DNA from 2 places in the Tomitella fengzijianii genome. Region 1 is predicted to be linked to the other one. Evidence: predicted binding sites of a transcription regulator. Region 1 holds the regulator's gene; the other holds the start of a gene.
The links. Region 1 encodes LexA, which represses DNA repair genes until DNA is damaged. Its sites were predicted from a motif close to CGAACANNTGTTCG; they were not measured.

Region 1 (10,442 bases):
CCCCGCTGTTGATTCCCTCCCTGGGGGGCGGCGCCACGGGTGAGATGACGGAGCTCCGCGGGCGGGTGCTGGCGGCGGTCGGCGAAATGGCCGCCGGAGCGGACGAGTGGTTCGTCATCGGTGCGGGCGAAGCGGGTGACGGGCTGGGCGAGGACGGCGTGACGCGGTATCCGGCGACGCCGTCGGAGGGCAGCTTCGCCGGTTTCGGCGTGGACGTGCGCGTGACGCTCGACGGTCGCGATCCTGATCACGGTGACCCCCCGGCGGCCGGAGGGGGCGAGGGCCACCCTTGCGGTGCGTGCCCGGATGGTGCACGTCCGTCATCGATGGCGCTTCCGCTGCTGATCGCCGGCTGGTTGCGCGGCCAGATGCCCGATGACCGGTGCCCCACGCGGCCGGTGACGGGTATCCGAGTGGGGCGCGCGGCCGCACGCGAGGCGTGCGTGGAATCCGGGCGCGCATTGCGTCGGGAGATCGACGCGCGCCCGGGCAGGACGGCAGTCCTGGTGATCGGGGACGGGCCGTCCACGCTCACCGCCAAGGCGCCCGGCGCCTTCGACTCTCGAGCCCGGCCGCTGGCGGAGGCCGTCGCTTCCGCCATCGCCGCCGGCGACGCCGCGGCGCTCATCCGCCTGGAACCGCAGCAGTGCGCACAGGTGGGCCTCGATGTCCGGGGCGCTCTGCAGGTGATGGCGGCGCTCGTGGGCGACGGCCAGGTGGAGGTGCGGCACCAGTCCGTGCAGTGGCCGCTGGGCGTGGGGTATCACACCGGATTGTGGTCGGCGTGACGGGCGAGGTGTCCGCCGCAGGACGGCCGGGTCCCGGTGCCGCACTGGAATCGTGGGGGAGTGCGCGCGGCCCCCGTCCGGTGGCGGTCGTCGGGCCCACCGCCACCGGCAAGTCGGACCTCGCGCTGGATCTGGCCGAGCGGCTCGGCGGCGAGATCGTCAACATCGACGCCATGCAGCTGTATCGGGGCATGGACGTCGGTACCGCCAAGACGCCGCACGCGGAGCGCCGTGGCATCGTCCATCACCAGATCGACGTGCTGGACGTGCGGGACACGGCGTCGGTGGCGTCCTATCAGTCCGCAGCGCGCGACGACGTCGAGCGGATCCGGGCGCGCGGCCGGGTTCCCGTGATCGTGGGCGGCTCGATGATGTACGTGCAGGCGCTGATCGATGACTGGCGCTTCCCGGAGACGGACCCCACGGTGCGACGGCGCTGGGAGGAGCGGCTGCTCGAAGCGGGGGTGTCCGCGCTCCACGAGGAACTGCGGTCGGCCGATCCGGACGCGGCGGCGCATATCCTGCCCACCGACGGGCGGCGCATCGTCCGCGCGCTCGAGGTCGTCGAGATCACCGGGCGACCCTATGCGGCGTCCAAGCCCGTCATCGGAGCCCCGCGGTGGGGCACTGTGATGCTGGGCATCGACCGCGATACCGCCGACCTGGATGCGCGGATCGCCGCGCGTACGCGGGCCATGTTCGCTGCCGGCTTCGTCGACGAGGTCCGGGGGCTTCTGGAGGCCGGGCTCCGCGACGGGGTGACCGCGCGCCGCGCCATCGGCTACCAGCAGGTGATCGCGCTGATCGACGGCGATCTCGACATCGATCAGGCGATGGAGCTCACCGAATCGGGCACGCGCAGGTACGTGCGGAGGCAGCGTTCGTGGTTCCGCCGGGACGTGCGCGTGCGGTGGCTGGACGGTGCCGCGCCCGACGTGGCGGACAGGGCGGTCTCGGTGCTGGCGGCCGGCCCCGCCTGAGCCGGGCTGGGGAACGCCGGTGGTGGTGGGACCTTCGGCGGAGCGCGGCATGGGACCTTCGGCGGAGCGCGGCATGGGACCTTCGGCGGAGCGCGGCATGGGACCTTCGGCGGAGCGCGGCATAGGATCTGCCCTATGAGTGATGGTGCGCACGCCGGCGGGGCGGCGAGTTCGCCCGGGCGCGTGCAGTCGGTGGATCGCGCGCTGCGGCTCCTGGAGGAGATGGCGGACGCGGGCGGCATCGCGACGTTGAGCGACCTTGCAGATCGCACCGGTCTTCCGATGCCGACGATCCATCGGCTGATGGCCACGCTCCGGGACGCCGGTTACGTCCGTCAGGAGCCTTCCCGGCGATACGCGTTGGGGGCCAAGCTGGTCGGCTTGGGCGACAGCGCGGGCAGGTTGCTGGGCTCGTGGGTGCGGCCCACTCTCGCCGCACTGGTCGACGAGGCCGGCGAGACGGCGAACATGGCGATGCTCGACGGCGACCGGGTGGTGTATCTGGCGCAGGTGCCGTCCAAACACTCGATGCGCATGTTCACGGAGGTGGGTCGGCGCGTGGACGTGCACTGCACCGCGGTGGGGAAGGCGCTGGTCGCGGGGCTGCCGGACGAGGCGGTCCGGGGCATTCTGCGGCGTAGTGCCATGACCAAGTACACCCCGAACACGTTGACCACCGAGGACGAGTTCTTCGCGCAGTTGCGGCAGATCCGCGAGCTCGGCTACGCCTTCGACGAGGCCGAGCAGGAGATGGGCGTGCGGTGTGTTGCCGCGGCGACGGATTCGTCCGCGCCGGTCGCGCTGTCGGTGTCGGGGCCCGCGTCGCGGTTCAGCAAGGAGCGCCGGGACGCGGTGATTCCGCTGTTGCGGAAGGCCGTCACGAGGCTCGCCGACCAGTGACTTCCCGCGTGAGCGGGGCCGGGCGGCCCGGTATCGCGACAGCGGCCCCGCACCGCCGGAGGCGATGGGGGCCGCTGTGACGTGCCTGCCGTCAGTGGCGGGTCACAGGCCGTTGGCGGCCTTGTACTCGCGGCGGCGGCGATGCAGGATCGGCTCCGTGTAGCCGTTGGGATCCCGGCCCTCGAGGATCAGCTCCTTGGCGGCCTGCCACGCGATGTTGGTGTCGAAGTCCGGCGCCATCGGCTTGTAGTCGGCGTCGCCGGCGTTCTGGCGGTCCACCACCTCCGCCATGCGCTTGAGCGACTCGACCACGAAGTCGGCCGTGACGATCCCGTGGCGCACCCAGTTGGCCAGCAGCTGGCTGGAGATGCGCAGCGTCGCACGGTCCTCCATGAGGTCCACGTCGTTGATGTCCGGCACCTTGGAGCAACCCACGCCGTGGTCGATCCAGCGCACCACGTAGCCGAGGATCGACTGGCAGGAGTTGTCGACCTCGTTGCGCTTCTCCTCGTCGGTCCAGTCCGTGGCGGGCGCGAGCGGGAGCTGCAGGATGTCGTCGACGGCCACGCGCGGCACGGTGGGGGCGATCTCCTTCTGCCGCTCGAAGACGTCCACGCGGTGGTAATGGGTGGCATGCAGGGTGGCGCCGGTGGGCGAGGGCACCCACGCGGTGTTGGCGCCCGCCCGGGGCTGGCCGATCTTCTGCTCGAGCATCTCGGCCATCAGCTCGGTCATCGCCCACATGCCCTTGCCGATCTGCGCATGCCCGGGGAGCCCGCTGGCCAGGCCCTTGTCCACGTTCCAGTCCTCGTACGAGGTCATCCAGTGGGACTTCTTCATCTCGGCCTTGCGGATCATCGCGCCGGCGTGCATCGACGTGTGGATCTCGTCGCCCGTGCGGTCGAGGAAGCCGGTGTTGATGAACACCGTGCGAGCGGCCGCCGCCTTGATGCAGGCGGCGAGGTTCACCGTGGTGCGCCGCTCCTCGTCCATGATGCCCACCTTGAGGGTGTTCTCCGGAAGGCCCAGCACCTGCTCGACGCGCGCGAAGAGCTCGGTGGTGAAGGCGACCTCTTCGGGGCCGTGCTGCTTGGGCTTGACGATGTAGACGGAGCCGGTGCGGCTGTTGCCCAGCGGGTTCTCCGACCCCAGGCCGGGGATGGCGCACAAAGCGGTGACGACGGCGTCGAGGATCCCCTCGGGCTGCTCGTTCCCATCGGTGTCGACGACGGCGGGATTCGTCATCAGGTGTCCCACGTTGCGCACGAAGTTCAGCGACCGCCCGTGCAGCGCGAGCCGGCCGCCGTCGGGCGTGGTGAAGCTGCGGTCGGGGTGGAGGGTGCGCTCGAACGTCTTGCCGCCCTTGGCGACCTGCTCGGTCAGTGCGCCGGTGTTCAGGCCCAGCCAGTTGCGGTAGCCGAGGACCTTGTCCTCCGCATCGACGGCGGCGACGGAGTCTTCGAAGTCCATGATCGTGGTGATCGCGGATTCCATGGCGATGTCCTTGACGCCCGCGGCATCGGTGCTGCCGATCGGGTCGGCGGGGTCGATCTGGATCTCCAGGTGCAAGCCGTTGTTGCGCAGCAGCACGCCCGTCGGCGAGGCCTTGTCGCCGCTGTAGCCGACGAAGGCGCCCGGGTTCTGCAGGCCGGTGGTGGCGCCTCCACCCAGGGTCGCCTGCAGGTTCTCACCGTCCACGGCGTACTTCACGGCATCGGCGTGGCTGCCTTCCGCCAGCGGCAGCACGTCGTCGAGGAAGCCGCGAGCCCACGCGATCACCTTGTCTCCGCGCACCTTGTTGTATCCGGAGCCCTTCTCGGCCCCGCCGTCCTCGGGGATGGCGTTTGTGCCGTACAGGGCGTCATACAGCGAACCCCAGCGCGCGTTCGCCGCGTTGAGCGCGAAGCGGGCGTTGAGCACCGGCACCACGAGCTGGGGGCCGGGCGTCTCGGTGACCTCGGTATCGACGTCCGCGGTGGTGATCGAGAACGGGGCCGGCTCGTCGACGAGGTAGCCGATGTCGGTGAGGAACTTCTTGTAGGCGGCGGGATCCACCGGGCCGGGCGTGCCGTCGTGGTACTCGTCAATCTGCTTTTGCAGCTGCGCGCGGGTGTCCAGCAGGGCGCGGTTCTTCGGCGCGAGGTCCGCGAAGATCTGCGCCGTGCCCTGCCAGAACGAGTCCTTGCCGACGCCGGCGGCGGGCAGGGCCTCGTCGTTGATGAAGTCGTAGAGGACTCGGTCGACCTGGATTCCGTCGATGGTTTCGCGATCGGTCACGGTGCTTCCTCGCTTTCGGGGTGGCGGGGCGGTCGGCGTGCGCGTCCCGGAGGGCTCCGGAGCGGCGTCTCCGCGGATGGAGCCCGACGGTGTCGGATTCCATATCGCGAAACTCACCGATTGCCTGGTGAAATTCTAGCGCGGATCGCATGCGATTCCCATCCCCGGGCGATCCCGCGCAGGTACGCCTGCTTCGCGGCGAACTAGGCTGTGAAGCATGGACTTCGTCAAGGGGCATGGCACCGAGAACGATTTTCTGGTGCTGCCGGATGACGGCGTGGGTATCGACCTCGCGCCCGCGTCGGTATCGGCGCTATGCGACAGGCGCCGCGGGTTGGGTGCCGACGGGATCCTGCGGGTCGCCCGCGCCGGGGCGCTGGTCGCCGGGGGTGTTCTCCCCGCGGGGCTCCCGGACGGCGTCGGGGAGCAGGACTGGTTCATGGACTACCGCAACGCGGACGGGTCGGTCGCGGAGATGTGCGGCAACGGCGTCCGCGTGTTCGCGCATTACCTGCGCGCGTCGGGGCGTGAAGACCGGGAGTCGTTCGTCGTCGGGACCCGCGCCGGAGCAAGGGCTGTGACGATGACCGGCGCGTATGACTTCTCATCCGAGGCGCGCGTGTCCGTCGAGATGGGGCCGGTGTCGGGCTTCGGCGAGTCCGCAGTGCAGTTGGGCGGCGCCGACCGCCCGAGGTTCCCGGCAGTTGCAGTGGACGTGGGCAATCCGCACCTGGTTGCAGTCGTGGACGGGCTCGACGCCGCGGGCCTCGCGGCTCTCGACATCGCGGCGGCCCCCGAGTTCGATGCTTCGCTGTTCCCCGGCGGGGTCAACGTGGAGGTGGTGACCCCGCTGCGTGCCGGCGGCGTCGCCATGCGCGTGCACGAACGGGGCGTAGGGGAGACGCGGTCGTGCGGAACCGGCACCGTGGCGGCCGCGTACGCGGCACTGTGCGCCGACGGCCGGCCCGCCGGGAGAGTCGAGGTGACGGTGCCCGGCGGTGAAGTGACGGTCACGATCGGGACGGATGGTCGCGCAACACTCGAAGGCCCCTCGATGCTGGTGGCATCGGGGGCTGTCGACGATCGCTGGTGGAAACGCGCGGTCGATGCCGCGCACCCCGCCGGTCTCGGAGCGGCGCGATGACGGATTCGGAGCGACAGGATCCCGGTGTGGACGAACAAGGGAAGCAGGTGCCCGAGCACCGCGACAGTCCCGACGCCGCCGGACACGGTGCAGGCGAACGCAGCGGCGCGCGGGAGCCCTCTCTCGGCCAGATGCAGCTGGAGGAGCGCAGCTCGCTGCGCCGCGTCGAGGGACTCTCGACCGAGCTGGCGGACGTCACCGAGGTGGAGCAGCGCCAGCTGCGCCTGGAGCGTGTGGTGCTCGTGGGGGTGTGGACCGAGGGCACCGCGGCGCAGGCGGAGACGAGCATGTCCGAGCTTGCCGCACTGGCGGAGACAGCCGGGTCGACGGTGCTCGAGGCGCTGATCCAGCGACGAGACCGGCCCGACGCGTCCACCTATATCGGTTCCGGAAAGGCGGCCGAGCTGCGCGACGTCGTGAAGGCCACGGGCGCGGACACGGTGATCTGCGACGGCGAGCTCAGCCCCGCGCAGCTGACGAGCCTCGAGAAGGTCGTCCAGGTGAAGGTGGTGGACCGCACCGCACTGATCCTCGACATCTTCGCCCAGCATGCGACCTCACGCGAGGGCAAGGCGCAGGTGTCGCTCGCGCAGATGGAGTACATGCTGCCGCGGTTGCGCGGCTGGGGCGAGTCCATGTCGCGCCAGGCGGGCGGCCGGGCCGGTAGCAACGGCGGCGTGGGGTTGCGCGGTCCGGGCGAGACGAAGATCGAAACCGACCGCCGCCGCATCCGATCGCGGATGGCGAAACTGCGCCGCGAGATCGCGCACATGAAGAACGCCCGCGACGTCAAGCGTCACCGGCGCAACACCACCGGCGTGCCCTCCGTGGCGATTGTCGGCTACACCAACGCGGGCAAGTCGAGCATCCTCAATGCACTGACCGGTGCCGGGGTGCTTGTGCAGAACGCGTTGTTCGCAACGCTCGACCCGACGACGCGGCGCATCGTGCTCGACGATGGACGCGAGGCCGTACTCACCGACACGGTCGGCTTCGTGCGGCACTTGCCGACCCAGTTGGTGGAGGCTTTCCGTTCCACCCTCGAGGAGGTCGATCAGGCCGACCTGCTCATGCACGTCGTCGACGGGTCCGACGAATTCCCGCTCGAGCAGATCCAGGCGGTCAACGAGGTGATTGCGGACGTCCTGCGTGATGCGGGGGCGGACGCGCCGCCGGAGCTGCTGGTGGTGAACAAGATCGACGCCGCGGACCCGGTGGAGCTCACGCGGCTGCGCGGCGTGCTCGACCGCGCGCACTTCGTCTCCGCGCGTACCGGCGAGGGCGTCGAGGCGCTGCGTTCGAACCTGACGGAACTGCTCCCGGGGCCGGGGGTGGAGGTCGGGGTGCTGGTCCCATATTCACGCGGAGACCTCGTCGCACGGATCCACGCCGAGGGCACGGTGAGCTTGGAACGGCATTGCGCCGAGGGGACGGAAGTGCGCGCGGAGGTCCCGCGCGCACTGGCGGCGGCTCTCGCACAGTACTCCGTCGGCGGCTAGCCTTCGGAGGTTCCCGGTACCCCCGTCCTGCCGCGGTCCGCGCGGTGGGGCCCGGAGAATGCCGCGCGCAGGTCGTCGGGCCACGGCACGGGGCCGCCCTCGCTTCCGTCGGTGTGGACGGCGATCATGGTTCCGTCGGCGGCCGTTCCCCGTGCCCCGGTCATCGCGAATCGATAGGTCACCGAAGTGGTGCCCACCGCGACCACGGCGAAGCGCACCTCGAGGGTTTCACGCAGCCACATGCGCTGCCGGAAGTCGGCCTCATACCGTACGCGCGGAAGGCGTTTGAGCAGTTCCGGACGGCCGATCGACTCGAGGAACTCTCCCTCGGCCTCCTCCGCCCACTGGCGCACTATCGAAAAGTGCTGGTGTCCCGACGCGTCGGTGTCCGGCCACTGCAGCTGGCGGCGGATCGTCACCGTGGGCCGGCCCTCGCGCGCGGCCTGTTCGATCACGTCCACTGCCGAGTCGCCTGGCTCGCCGCCGGACGATGCACTCGATCTCGTCAACGGGTCACACCTTCCGCATCACGGTGACGACCTTGCCGAGAATGGTCGCGTCGTTGCCGTGGATCGGGGTGAAATGAGGATTGTGCGGCATCAGCCAGACGTTCTTCCGGTCCCGCTTGAAGGTCTTCACTGTGGCCTCGCCGTCGAGCATCGCCGCGACGATGTCGCCGTTGTCGGCGACGCTCTGCTGACGCACCACCACCCAGTCGCCGTCGCAGATCGCCGCATCCACCATCGACTCGCCGACGACCTTGAGCATGAACAATGTTCCGTTGCCCACCAGCTCCTTGGGCAGCGGGAAGACGTCCTCCTGATTCTGCTCGGCGAGGATCGGTCCGCCGGCGGCGATCCGGCCCACCAGCGGAACGAAGGTGGGCTCGGGCCGCGAGGGTGCCTCGGCGCCGTCGGCCGCGCCGCCGGAGTCCGCTGAATCCTCCGCCGACCGGAGCGGTGTGATCCCTCGGACGTCCACCGCGCGCGGACGATTGGGGTCCCGGCGCAGGAAGCCCTTCTTCTCGAGTGATTGCAGCTGGTGCGCCACCGATGATGTGGAGGCCAGCCCCACCGCGTCGCCGATCTCGCGGATGCTCGGTGGGTAGCCGCGCTCGCGGACCGATGTCTGGATCACCTCGAGCACCCGGCGCTGACGGTCGGTGAGTGATTCGATGGACGGCCGCCCGCCGTCCATCGCCACATTGAAGTCTCTCTTAGGCATTGATCCAGGTCCTCCCTGCTGTTTCGCGGCAATCCCAATCCGCCGGTGTGCTCCCGTTCGGGATCCGCCCCGGTTCCGCACGGCGTCCGTACGTGTTCGGTGCGGCGTGCGGTCCCAGCTGCGGATCCATTGCGAGGATCCCTCCGGTCGATCCCCGCTCGACCCCACGGAGTATTTCGCCCCACGGAGAAGCTCCGGCCTGATTCGAATGTAGCGCCGATCGCTCGAATCGACAAACATCTGTTCGACGCGTGTCCCGTTACGGCGGGACCGTCGTCCGTCGTCGGATTCGTATGCGTCGCTGCAGGTGGCGGGCGTGCAGGTCAGGATCTGTCGGCTCTGGCTGATACAACCCGAACGTGTGTACATCGAACGGAGTCTCGAATCGTCTGTCGCGACCGCGTCCGGCGGGGTGCGCGATCGGGCGTGCGGCGGGGTGCGCGGTGCGCGGTGTGCGGTGCGTGGGCATCGAATCCGATCGAACAGTTGATCTATCGAATGCAAAGGCGATAGAATGCACATGCGAACGAACGACAGTGCTAAACATCTCCGGCGTCGCACGCAGGATCTCCCAGGACTCGCGGCGATGGACGACCGGATCGGTACGCAGAAGCCGGTGCGGATGCACCTACGGCGGAAACGGGAGGCTGGCATGAATGCTGTGGCGGAGCGTCGGGGTACGTCGGGGCGCGTGTTGGGCGGGTACCCGGTGCCGGTACGGACTGCACCACCTGAGCGTCCGCGGACCGGCCGCCGGCGGGGCATCGACAGGACGGATGCGTGGCGGCGTCCCGCCGGTACTCCGGCAGCGTTGCCGCGGCGCGCCGTTCGGATGTCGACGGCGCGGCATGCCCCGGCAGCCGGGGTGACGGAGAGGCGCGGGCTGGCGGCGGCGGTTGCGATCGCACTGCTGCTCGCTGTGGTCATCTTCGTGGCGGCGCAGGTGCGGTCGATCGATGCGACCACGATGCCCGACGACGTGACCACGGTAGAGGTCGCCGGCGGTGACACGCTCAGTTCGATAGCACGGGATGCGGCGCCGGAGGTCCCCGTCGGTCGGATGGTGGAGCGCATCATCGCGCTCAACGGACTCGACGGTGCGGCGGTCCGTGCGGGCCAGAGCCTCGTTGTGCCGTGGGCGCATGCGCAGTGAAACCGCATGCAGGGTGCAGTGCGTGGCGGTGTCGTTGCACCCGGACTATCGGCGGCGTCGGTCTGCTCCGGGCCTTCCCGTATTATCGGCGTGGAGAAAGTGACCGCTAGCTGATATGCGCGTGCACCAGGAAGGGCGTCCCCGGGGCAGTGTGACTGCGTCGCGCATGGAGTGCAGCGACGAAGGAGCCCCCATGCACTGTCCGTTCTGCCGGAACCCCGAGTCCCGTGTGGTCGATTCGCGCGAAGCCGACGAGGGCCAGGCCATTCGACGCCGACGGCAGTGCCAGGATTGCGGACGACGGTTCACGACTGTGGAGACCGCCGTTCTATACGTCGTGAAGCGCAGCGGTGTGAAGGAGCCGTTCAGCCGGGCCAAGGTCGTGCGCGGCGTCCGAAGCGCCTGCCGGGGCAGGCATGTCGACGACGACGCGTTGCACCTTCTCGCGCAGACGGTTGAAGAGACGATCCGTGCGAC
Region 2 (10,442 bases), 560 kb from region 1:
CGGGCCGGGAGGAGCCGCCACGAACGCCTGCACGACGATCGGCTCGAGCCCCAGGAATGTCACCGACGCGGCCCCCGCAGGAGGCCCGCCGAACTGCTTCACGAGATGCGCTTCGACTTGTTCCACCACGTTGTCCGCCACACCCGCCATCTAACCGGACGGACCGCAGTCCGTGATGGCACAGTGGTCGAAGACGGCGTCCACCGTCCATTGCGCGGCCGCGTACTTCACCGAGGGGAACCACACCATGGCAGAGTCGGCATCCGCAGTCACCGAGGAGTTGAGCGAGCGCGTACGCCGGCTCATGGCTCGGGCACGCGCCGACCTGGCCGAGCTGGTCGCGATCCCCACCCTGGCCGACGCACGCCAGGTCGACCCGCAGGAGTGCCTGCGCGGCGCGCAGTGGGCACGGGACGCGTTCGCCGCCGCAGGGATCCCCCGAACGGACCTCGTCGAGACCGCCGACGGCTCAGTCGCCGTCGTGGGCCACCGCCCGCCGGCGCCGGGCATGCCGACGGTGCTCCTCTACAGCCACTACGACATACAGCCGGCCGGCGACCATGCCGCGTGGGGCTCGGACCCGTTCACCCTTACCGAGCGCGACGGCCGCTGGTACGGGCGCGGCGCCGCCGACTGCAAGGGCAACCTCGTCATGCACCTCACGGCGCTGCGGGCGCTCGGCGACGACGGCCTCGGGGGCGTCGGCGTGCGGGTGATCGCCGAGGGCTCTGAAGAGATGGGGACCGGCGGCCTGGAGCAACTCGTGGTCGAGCGCCCTGAGCTGTTCGCGGCCGACCTGATCATCATCGCCGATTCCGGCAACGTGGCGGCGGGACGGCCCACGCTGACGACCAGCCTTCGCGGCAACGCCAACGTGGACGTGGAGGCGGAAACGCTCGCCGGCGAGGTGCACTCGGGCATGTTCGGCGGGCCTGCACCCGACGCGCTGGCCGCGCTTATCGCGATGCTGGCGAGCCTCCGTTCCGACAATGGCGACACGACGGTCGACGGCCTCGACGCCTCCGGCGTGTGGCAGGGCGCCGAATACCCGGAGGAGCGGTTCCGCGGCGATGCCGGCGTTCTCGAGGGCGTCGACCTCGTTGGCAGCGGGGCCATCGCCGATTCCGTCTGGGCGCGGCCCACGGCAACCGTGCTCGGTATCGACTGTCCTCCTGTCGTCGGCTCGGCCGCGGCGATGCAGCCCCGCGCGTCGGCCCGCATCAATCTGCGCGTGCCGCCCGGCACCGACCCCGTCGCCGCCCAGGATGCGCTGGTGGCACACCTGCACACGCACGCCCCATGGGGAGCGCGGGTGCGGGTCGAGCGGGAGGCCGTGGGGCGGCCCTTTCTCGCGCGCACGGACGGCCCCGGCTATGCGGCGCTGTCCGACGCGCTGCGCGAGGCCTTCGGCGCGGAGGTCGAGTACAGCGGGCAGGGCGGCGCCATCCCGCTGTGCACCGCGCTTGCCGAGCAGCACCCGGAGGCGGAGATCGCCCTGTTCGGCGTGGAGGAGCCGCAGTGCAACATCCACGCTCCGAACGAGAGCGTCGACCCCGGCGAGATCGAACGGTGCGCGCTGGCGGAGGCCATGCTGCTCCGGAGATTGGGGCGGGGCTGACGCAGGCCGCCCCGGCTCCGCGCGGGAGCCGAGCGGGTTCACCGGGCGGAGCCGTGGTTCTGCATGCGCGGTCCAATGGGCGGCGCGATCCATCGTGCGGTTTTCGGGATTTGGCGCGCGTTTCGGGAATTGGCGCGCAGATCATAGAACACCCTTGCGAACGAATATTTGTGCGCTTACCGTGGAAGCCGCAGATGGGGGAAATCGGCAGGGGGGACGATGTCCAGGGAGATCACGAGGACCGCGGAGACGAAGGGGACCACCCGCGACGACAGCGCGGCGCGCGCATACGACTTCGTCGCGTCCATTGGTGAACTCCTCGACGCCCCTCTTTCCGACGGACTCTGGCAGCACGCCGACTGCCAGCTGACCGGCTGGCTGGACCACGTCAGCACCCTGATGTTCCGATGCGAGATCGCCGGCATGCGCATCATCGGCGAGCTCGCGCGCCGCCGCGCCGACACCCGCGGCTCCCGCGGGGCAATCGTCGACCACCTCGCCGCCACCAGTACCGCCACGCCCGGTCGTGCCCGGGCGGTCACCACGCTCGCAATCGCGCTCGACGACGAACCCGACGTCCTCGCCGCCTACGCGGCAGGCGAGATGACCACCGCACAAGCCAAGCTCATCGTCGGCTTCCTCGCCCACCCGCCCGCCGGAATGCCCGCTGCCGCGGCGCCGTCCTGCCGTGACCTGCTCCTCAAGGCGGCCACGAGCGGCGACCTGCGCTGCCTCCAGGACGCTCGCGAAGGACTCCGGCAGATGTTCGCCCCGGACGACACACCGCCCGGCGAGGACACCGACCGCAACGAATTCCACGCTTCCAAGACCCTCGCCGGCCGCGTCGTCGTCAAAGGCGACCTCGACGCAGTCACCGGAGAACATCTCCTTTCCGCGCTGTCGCCGCTCTCCGCGCCCAGGCCCGAAGCCGACGGCTCCCCCGACCGCCGCCGCGCCTCCCAGCGCCGCGCCGACGCGCTCACGGAGATCCTCCGCCGCTACCAGGCGGCCGCGACCGATACTGGCGACGGCCGGCCGCACATTCATATCCACATCGGCGCTGCAGACCTCGCCGCCCCGGAAGAACGCCGGCTCCGCATGCGCAAGTACCTCGACCAGGGCCGCTACGGCGACATGTTCGCAGCCCTGCGCACCGGCTGGGCGGACCACACCGGCACTCTCTCCGCGCACACCGTGCGCCGCCTCGCCTGCGACGCGACCATCACTCCCATCATCACCGGCCCCGGCGACGTCCCCCTGCACCTCGGCCGCACCACCCGCCTTGCCGGCAGGGCCCAACGCCGCGCCCTCGCCGCCCGCGACCGAGGTTGCGCCTTTCCTGCCTGCGACCGCCCTCCCGCCTGGACCCAGGCCCACCACATCGTCCATTGGGCTGATGGAGGCCCCACCGACCTGGACAACCTCGTCCTGCTCTGCGCGGCCTACCACCGGGCCGTCCACCACGACGGCTGGACCGCCGCCATGAGCGCTGCCGGCATCCCCGTATTCCGGCCGCCCGCCACCATCGACCCCCACGGCCGCTGGCTCAACGGCCACGGACTCCACACCGACGCGCCCCGCGCAGCCCCTTCGTCGGCTCCGGACCGCCCGGCGGCCTGCCGCACGAACGCGACTGACGGCCCCGGCCCGCCCTGACACCGGCCGTACAGCGCCGCACGAACCGCCAAACACCGCCACGACCACAGCCACCATCGCCCCGTGACACCCCCGCGCCGCACTGCGACGCGGGGGTGGAGGTGCGTGCTCCTACCGGTCCACGCTGGACGCGGGATTCCACGGGTATGCGTCTTCCCCACTTGAGACTTCGGCGGCCGGCCCACGCTGGCGGCAGGCAGCCATGGCACGGGACTCCACCCGAGGACGGCCTCTCCGAACGGTCGCCGTCGTCAGCGGTGCGAATTCTGCCCGACGAAGTCGCGGATGCCGATGTACCCGGTCCTGCATTCGCCGGGCATGCTGATCGGCAGTCGGCCGACGTTCTCCCTCATCTCGTTCACAGAGAGCACGTATTTTCCGAATTGCGCCAGAACCTGCACGTCGGGGAACTTCGCGCGGAGCTGCGAGACTATCCGCCGTCCTTCGTCGTACCAGTCGAAAGCGCTGATGTCCGGGGCCCAGCGTGGTCTTCTATCGAAATCCTCGTACTCCTCGACCAAGTACTTCTGAAAGATGTCCGTCCACGCGAGTATCTCGTCCCCGAGCGCATCGTCGATCCCGATGTCGCCGGGGAGGACATACGGCCGGTCCGATTGCAGGAGCTCTAGCTCCTTCGAGGGCCAGAGCGAACTGGGATTCCCGTATTCAGGAAAGACCCGGATCACGCGTCCTGAAGGCGGATCGCCACCGCCGAGTCCATAGCCGTACTCACAGCCCCAGCCGTGCGAGGATGTCGCGGCCCTCCTCGGCGCGGCTGGGGTCGCAAAGCACGTCATACCGGCCGGCGACGAGCTGCATCGTGGAGGCGAAGTCCCGCTGGCCGCGCGAGGCCGCGTACGGCACCGACGTCGAGATCAGGCCGAATATGACGCCGCCGACGAGGCCGAGCAGCAGCGGTCCCAGGAATCCGCCGGTGACGATCCCCAGCAGAAGTCCGAAGAACACGCCGAGCCACGCCCCGGAGACGAGCCCGCCCGCGAGCACCTTCGCCCACGTGAGCCGGCCAAGCACGCGTTCGACCTGCATGAGGTCGACGCCGACGATCGTGACCTTCTCCACCGGGAATTGGCTGTCTGCGAGGTGGTCGACGGCACGCTGGGCGTCCGCATAGGTGCCGTACGAGGCGATGGGCCACCCTGTGGGCGGCGTGGGCAGTCCGCGACCGCGCTGCGGTCCCCCCGGAACGGACCCGCCCGGCATGGAATTGGTCATACCGGCAAGCCTTACAGCCCCGGCCGGTGTGGGCAAGCGACGCAACCGACCCGCACGCTTTAGCCTTGCCCCATGGCTCCGGTGAACAAGTTGTACGCCGCCCGGCTCACGGGACTTCTGGTCCTGGGCCCGGATGGCGAGTCGATAGGCAGAGTCCGCGACCTTGTCATCGCCCTGCGGCTCGGGCGGCAACCCCCGCGTGTGCTCGGGCTCGTGGTGGAGCTCGCCACCCGCCGCCGCATCTTCGTCCCGATGCTCCGCGTCACCTCCGTCGAGCCCACCTCGATCACGCTGACCACCGGTACTGTCTCTCTGCGCAGGTTCACGCGGAGGCCCACTGAGACCTTGGTTTTCGGCGAAGTCCTGGATTCCCGAGTGCGGGTGACGGATCCGGAGCTCGAGGACCTCGCCGACGGCGATTCCGTGGTGGTGGATCTGGGACTCGAGCGCACCCGTTCACGAGACTGGGTGGTGAACCGCGTCGCGGTGCGCAAGCGTCGACCCCGGCTCGGCCGCCGTTCCGGGATCCGCGTGACCGACTGGAAGTACGTCGACGGCCTCGATCAGTACGCGCTGACGCTGCCCGGGCAAGGCGCCACCGAACTGCTCACCCAGTTCGAGGGAATGCGCCCCGCGGACCTGGCGATCGCGATGCGCGAGCTTCCGGACAAGCGGCGCCACGAACTGGCAGCGGCGCTCGACGACGAACGCCTTGCGGACGTCGTCCAGGAGCTGCCCACCGACGACCAGACCGACCTGCTCACCCACCTGGGCGAGAGCCGCGCGGTCGACGTTCTCGAGGCCATGGACCCCGACGACGCGGCAGACCTGCTGGGTGAACTCGCCGAGCCGGAGGCCGAGTCGTTCCTGCAGTTGATGGACCCGGAGGATTCCGCCCCGGTGCGACGCCTGCTGGAACATTCGCCGGACACCGCAGGCGGGTTGATGACCCCGAAGCCGGTCGTGTTGACGCCGGACACCACGGTCGCCGAGGCGTTGGCGCGCCTGCGCCACCCCGACCTCACCCCGGCCCTCTCCAGCATGGTGCTGGTCACCCGCCCGCCCACCGTGACGCCCACGGGCCGGTACATGGGCTGCGTGCACATGCAGGCGCTGCTGCGCGAGCCACCGGCGGCGATGGTCGGCGGGGTGGTCGACAACGACCTGCCGCGCCTGGACCCCGCCGACAGCCTGGCCCGCGTCACCCGCTACTTCGCCACCTACAACCTCGTCTGTGGTCCGGTCGTGGACGACGAGGGCCACCTGCTGGGCGCGGTGAGCGTCGACGATCTGCTCGACCACCTGCTGCCCGACGACTGGCGGGAACGCGACGGTGATCTGGTCGATTCCGAGATCGTGGTCGACCACCCGATTCCGCCGCACGCGCGGCTCCGGGTCGGGGCCACCCGCACGGCGACGGGCGGCGCCGCACAGCAGGGAGGGGCCGACGATGTCTGATTCCCGCACACGCCGAGCAACGGGATCGCAGCGGCTCGACACGCCCCGCGACCGCCGCCGGCTCCACCTGCACGTCGACCCGGAGGCCGCGGGGCGGATCAGTGAGCAGATCGCCCGGTTCTTCGGCACGGTCCGCTATCTGGCCATCCAGACTGTCGTAGTGATCGTGTGGATCATCCTCAACGTCGCCGCCGTCAAGTTGCGCTGGGACCCCTACCCGTTCATCCTGCTCAATCTCGCGTTCTCCACGCAGGCCGCTTACGCCGCACCGCTGATCCTGCTGGCGCAGAACAGGCAGGAGAACCGGGACCGGATCTCGATGGAGGAGGACAGGGCCCGCGCGACGCAGACGAAGGCCGACACCGAGTTTCTGGCACGGGAGCTGGCGTCGCTGCGGATCGCGGTCGGCGAGGTCGCCACACGCGACTACCTGCGACGCGAACTCGACGATATCCGTGAACTCCTCGAACAGACCCCGGAGGACGGGCACACGGACGACGGGTCCGACTCCGCACGCGGACCGCGCGGTTCCGGCGCGGACGTCGACTCGCAGTCCGCGCGCCGGCCGCTGGACCGCCCTCGGGACGGGTAACGCCTGCTCCCCTCCCCGGCGATGACCTCAATGTGACCATCGGCACTTGCGCGGCCTACCCGTGCTCCCGCAACGCGGCGCCACGCGTTCACGATTCGCGCTGCGCGAGGATCCGGCGTTCTGTAGCCTTGGTCACATTCGGGTTTCGGTCTGGATGGGGGTCGTTCAGTTGAGCGGTTCGTGGAGGACGGCGTCGATTCGCCGCAGGCGCACATCATCGTCACGGTCGGTGGCGTCGCATGGCCGGCGCGCACGGGTCGCGCTCATCGCACTGCTCCCCCTGGGATTCGCAGCGCTTGCCGCCGCCGGGCCCGGCGGCGTTCTGCCCGGGTCGCATGCGGCCCCCGCAGAACGCTCCATGCAGGTCCGCATCGCCGCGCAGGAGACAGTCCAGCCCACGCCCGTAGGCGTGGTCGCCTCCGCTATGCGGCCGATTCCGGGCTACCACACCGCCCCGGAGCCCGACGCCTCGTCATCCGCCGCGGGCTCCGGCAACGCGCCCGTGAACCCGGCGGCACTGGTGGGCGACGTGGTGCAGTTCGCCCCGGGTCCGCTGGGGATCCCCGGGATCATGCTCAACGCCTACAAGCACGCAGCCGACCTCATGGCGCAGATCCAGCCGTCATGCGGGCTGCCCTGGAACCTGTTGGCAGGCATCGGCAAGATCGAGTCGGGCCACGCCTCCGGAGGTGCGGCGGATTCCCGGGGCAACACCACGACAAAGATTCTCGGTCCGGTGCTCGACGGCCACCTCGCCGGCAACGCGGTCATCACCGACACGGACGGAGGCGCCGTCGACGGCCACGCCTCATATGACCGCGCCGTCGGCCCGATGCAGTTCATGCCGGGGACGTGGAGCCACTACGGCGCGGACGGCAACAACGACGGCGTGGCGGACCCCAACAACGTCTACGACGCCACCTTCGCCGCCGGGCGTCTACTGTGTGCGTCCGGCGGCAACCTGTCCGACCCCGCCGCAACGACCGGCGCCATCCTCACGTACAACCACTCGATGGCATACGTGAAGAACGTGCAGGCCTGGGCGCATGCCTACGCCACGGGCGCCTACCCCACGCCCAGCGAGCTCCCGCCGATCTCGCCGGACGAAACGGCCATCGACGCGCCCGACGGCGCGGATCCGGCGCCCACACCGGAGGTCCTCCCGGATCCGCCGGCGCCGCCGAAGGCACCGGCCCCGGAAACCCTCCCCGGCACCGACATCCCCGCGACCACCGTCGAGGTGCCCGGACTGCCTCCGGTGCAGTTGCCCAAGATCGAGCTGCCGAAGATCGAGCTGCCGTGCCTGTTCAACTGTCCGCCGCCTCCGCCTCCGGAACCCGCACCGGCAGCGGAGGGAACGCAGAGTCCGGCGCCGCAACCCGCCCCGGAGACGCCGGCGCCGTGAGTCCGACCCGGCCGGGCACCGCCGCGGCATCTGCCACTCCCGTTTTCACCGTGTATGTTCGTTTAAAAGGAACATTCGTTCAAGTGACGGCGAACGCACCCCCGCCGCGCCCTGGCAGGTGACCTGGATTGCAACCGGACGGCGGGATTGTCCGTCGCGCCGCCACGCGTCCTATGATCGGAAGCGATGACCGAGCTCACCGAATCCGCAGTCCGCGCGGCACTGGCGCGCGTCGACGACCCGGAGATCCGTAAACCCATCACCGAGCTGGGGATGGTCCGCAACATCACCATCGCCGACGACGGCACCGTAGACATCGGCATCTACTTGACGGTCGCCGGCTGCCCCATGCGCAGCGAGATCAGCGATCGAGTCACCCGCGCCGCCGCCGACGTGCCAGGGGTGGCGGCCGTGCGCGTGGAACTCGACGTGATGAGCGACGAGCAACGCACCGAGCTCCGCCGGAGCCTGCGCGGCGACTCCGCCGACCCGGTGATCCCGTTCGCGCAGCCCGGCTCGATGACCCGCGTCTACGCCGTGGCCTCGGGCAAGGGCGGCGTCGGAAAGTCCAGCGTCACCGTCAACCTCGCCGCCTCCATGGCCGCACGCGGGCTGTCGGTCGGCGTGCTCGACGCGGACATCTACGGCCATTCGGTGCCGCGCATGATGGGCACCGACGCGCGTCCCACCCAGGTGGAGAAGATGATCATGCCCCCCATCTCCCACGATGTGCGGCTGATCTCGATCGCGATGTTCACCAACAACAACGCGCCTGTGGTATGGCGCGGCCCCATGCTGCACCGCGCGCTCCAGCAGTTCCTGGCAGACGTGTTCTGGGGCGACCTCGACGTGCTCTTGCTCGACCTGCCCCCTGGCACCGGTGACATCGCCATCTCGGTCGCCCAGCTGATTCCGGGTGCGGAGATCCTGGTGGTCACCACGCCCCAACAGGCGGCCGCCGAGGTTGCCGAGCGCGCGGGGGCCATCGCCCTGCAGACGCGGCAGCGCATCACCGGCGTCATCGAGAACATGTCGTGGCTGGAGCTGCCGGACGGCACCCGGATGGAGATCTTCGGCGCCGGGGGCGGCGAGGCCGTCGCGGCCAACCTCACCCGCGCGATGGGCGCCGACGTCCCCCTGCTGGGGCAGGTGCCGCTGGACACCGCTGTACGCGAGGCGGGCGACGAGGGCACGCCGATCGTTCTCTCGGGGCCGGACACACCGGCAGGGACGGCGCTGAACGCCATCGCCGAGAAGCTGAGCATCCGTAAACGCGGACTCGCCGGAATGTCGTTGAGCATCGACCCCGCCGGACGCTGATCCACCGCCCATCCGGGCGCCGGACTATCGGCCCGACCACGCCCGTAGCGCGAGGGTCCCGGCGCTCGGATGCGGTCTAGGTGGCGTCCACGTCGTAGGCCGATCCCCCGCCCGAGGCCGTCGGCGGCAGTGCCGCCCCGTCCTGGGCGGGAGTCCGCGGTGCAGGCGGTGCGGCAGGTGCAGGCGGTGCTGCATTCTCGGCACCAGGATCGGAGGCGGCGCCGTGCGCAGCGCCACCTCGCGCAGACGCACCGTTTCGCGGCCTCCCCGTGCCGCCGTCGGTATCGAACTCGCCGGTGAACAGCGAATCATCTCCGTCGAGGAGGTGCTTGGTGATGGCGGCGCGCGGGGTCATGCCCCGCAGTTGCTGCAGCTCCGAGAGCGGCTTACGCAAGTCTTCGAACTCGGGGCCCAGCTCCTCGCGCAACTGTGACTGCGCACCGGTGGCGTAGGAGCGGACCTGCTTGACCGTGCGCGCCAGCCAGGACATGGCGCCGGGCAGTCGCTCCGGTCCCAGGATGACGAGACCGGCGATCACGATGATCACCATCTCAGCCCAACCGATATTGCCGAACACATGCTCAGAGTACGTGGTCGCCTGCGGGCGCGCCGCTCCGACACCGGAAATGCCCTGCCGGTACTTGCGGCCCGGCCGCCGACGGCGACGCCCCGCCGGTCAATCGCTTTGCGGAGTGACGTCGACGGTGACCGAATGCCCGTCGCGCACCAGTGTGACGGTCTCGGGTTCACCGATGGCCAGCTCGTGCACGGCCACGGTCAACTCGTCGGAACCGGCGATCGTCCGGTCCCCTACTTTGACGATCACATCGCCCTCGAGGATCCCCGCCTTCTGCGCGGGACTGTCGGCCTGCACGTTGGCCACCTCGGCGCCGGTGACCCGGTCGTTGGACACGGTGCGGGCGTTGACGCCGATCTCGGGATGGTGCATGACGCCGTTGTGGATCAGTTCCTGGGCCACGGCGGCCACAGTGTTCACCGGGATGGCGAATCCGAGCCCGATCGACCCGCTGCTGTCCGCTCCGAGCGTGCGGATCGCCGTGTTGAGGCCGATGACCCTCCCCTGTGCATCCACCAGCGGCCCGCCGGAATTGCCCGGGTTGATCGCAGCGTCCGTCTGGATCGCGTCGATGACCGCGTCC

Region 2: a site for LexA is predicted at 1,780-1,793, ahead of FO059_RS07760 (HNH endonuclease signature motif containing protein). Genes of this name have one in related genera too.

What each region holds. Positions count from the first base shown of each region.
Region 1 is NZ_CP041765.1:2,250,800-2,261,241, reverse strand. It holds gene FO059_RS10260 (class III extradiol ring-cleavage dioxygenase family protein) at 45-788, shown strand; gene miaA (tRNA (adenosine(37)-N6)-dimethylallyltransferase MiaA) at 833-1,768, shown strand; gene FO059_RS10250 (IclR family transcriptional regulator) at 1,904-2,668, shown strand; gene FO059_RS10245 (malate synthase G) at 2,771-4,945, opposite strand; gene dapF (diaminopimelate epimerase) at 5,163-6,089, shown strand; gene hflX (GTPase HflX) at 6,221-7,588, shown strand; gene FO059_RS10230 (acyl-CoA thioesterase) at 7,585-8,097, opposite strand; gene lexA (transcriptional repressor LexA) at 8,102-8,812, opposite strand; gene FO059_RS18370 (LysM peptidoglycan-binding domain-containing protein) at 9,678-9,965, shown strand; gene nrdR (transcriptional regulator NrdR) at 10,159-10,442, shown strand, end outside.
Region 2 is NZ_CP041765.1:1,691,610-1,702,051, reverse strand. It holds gene FO059_RS07770 (suppressor of fused domain protein) at 1-126, opposite strand, end outside; gene FO059_RS07765 (dipeptidase) at 248-1,618, shown strand; gene FO059_RS07760 (HNH endonuclease signature motif containing protein) at 1,838-3,274, shown strand; gene FO059_RS07755 (hypothetical protein) at 3,526-3,960, opposite strand; gene FO059_RS07750 (general stress protein) at 4,004-4,507, opposite strand; gene FO059_RS07745 (magnesium transporter MgtE N-terminal domain-containing protein) at 4,580-5,965, shown strand; gene FO059_RS07740 (DUF1003 domain-containing protein) at 5,958-6,557, shown strand; gene FO059_RS07735 (lytic transglycosylase domain-containing protein) at 6,787-7,962, shown strand; gene FO059_RS07730 (Mrp/NBP35 family ATP-binding protein) at 8,149-9,282, shown strand; gene tatB (Sec-independent protein translocase protein TatB) at 9,359-9,859, opposite strand; gene FO059_RS07720 (S1C family serine protease) at 9,959-10,442, opposite strand, start outside.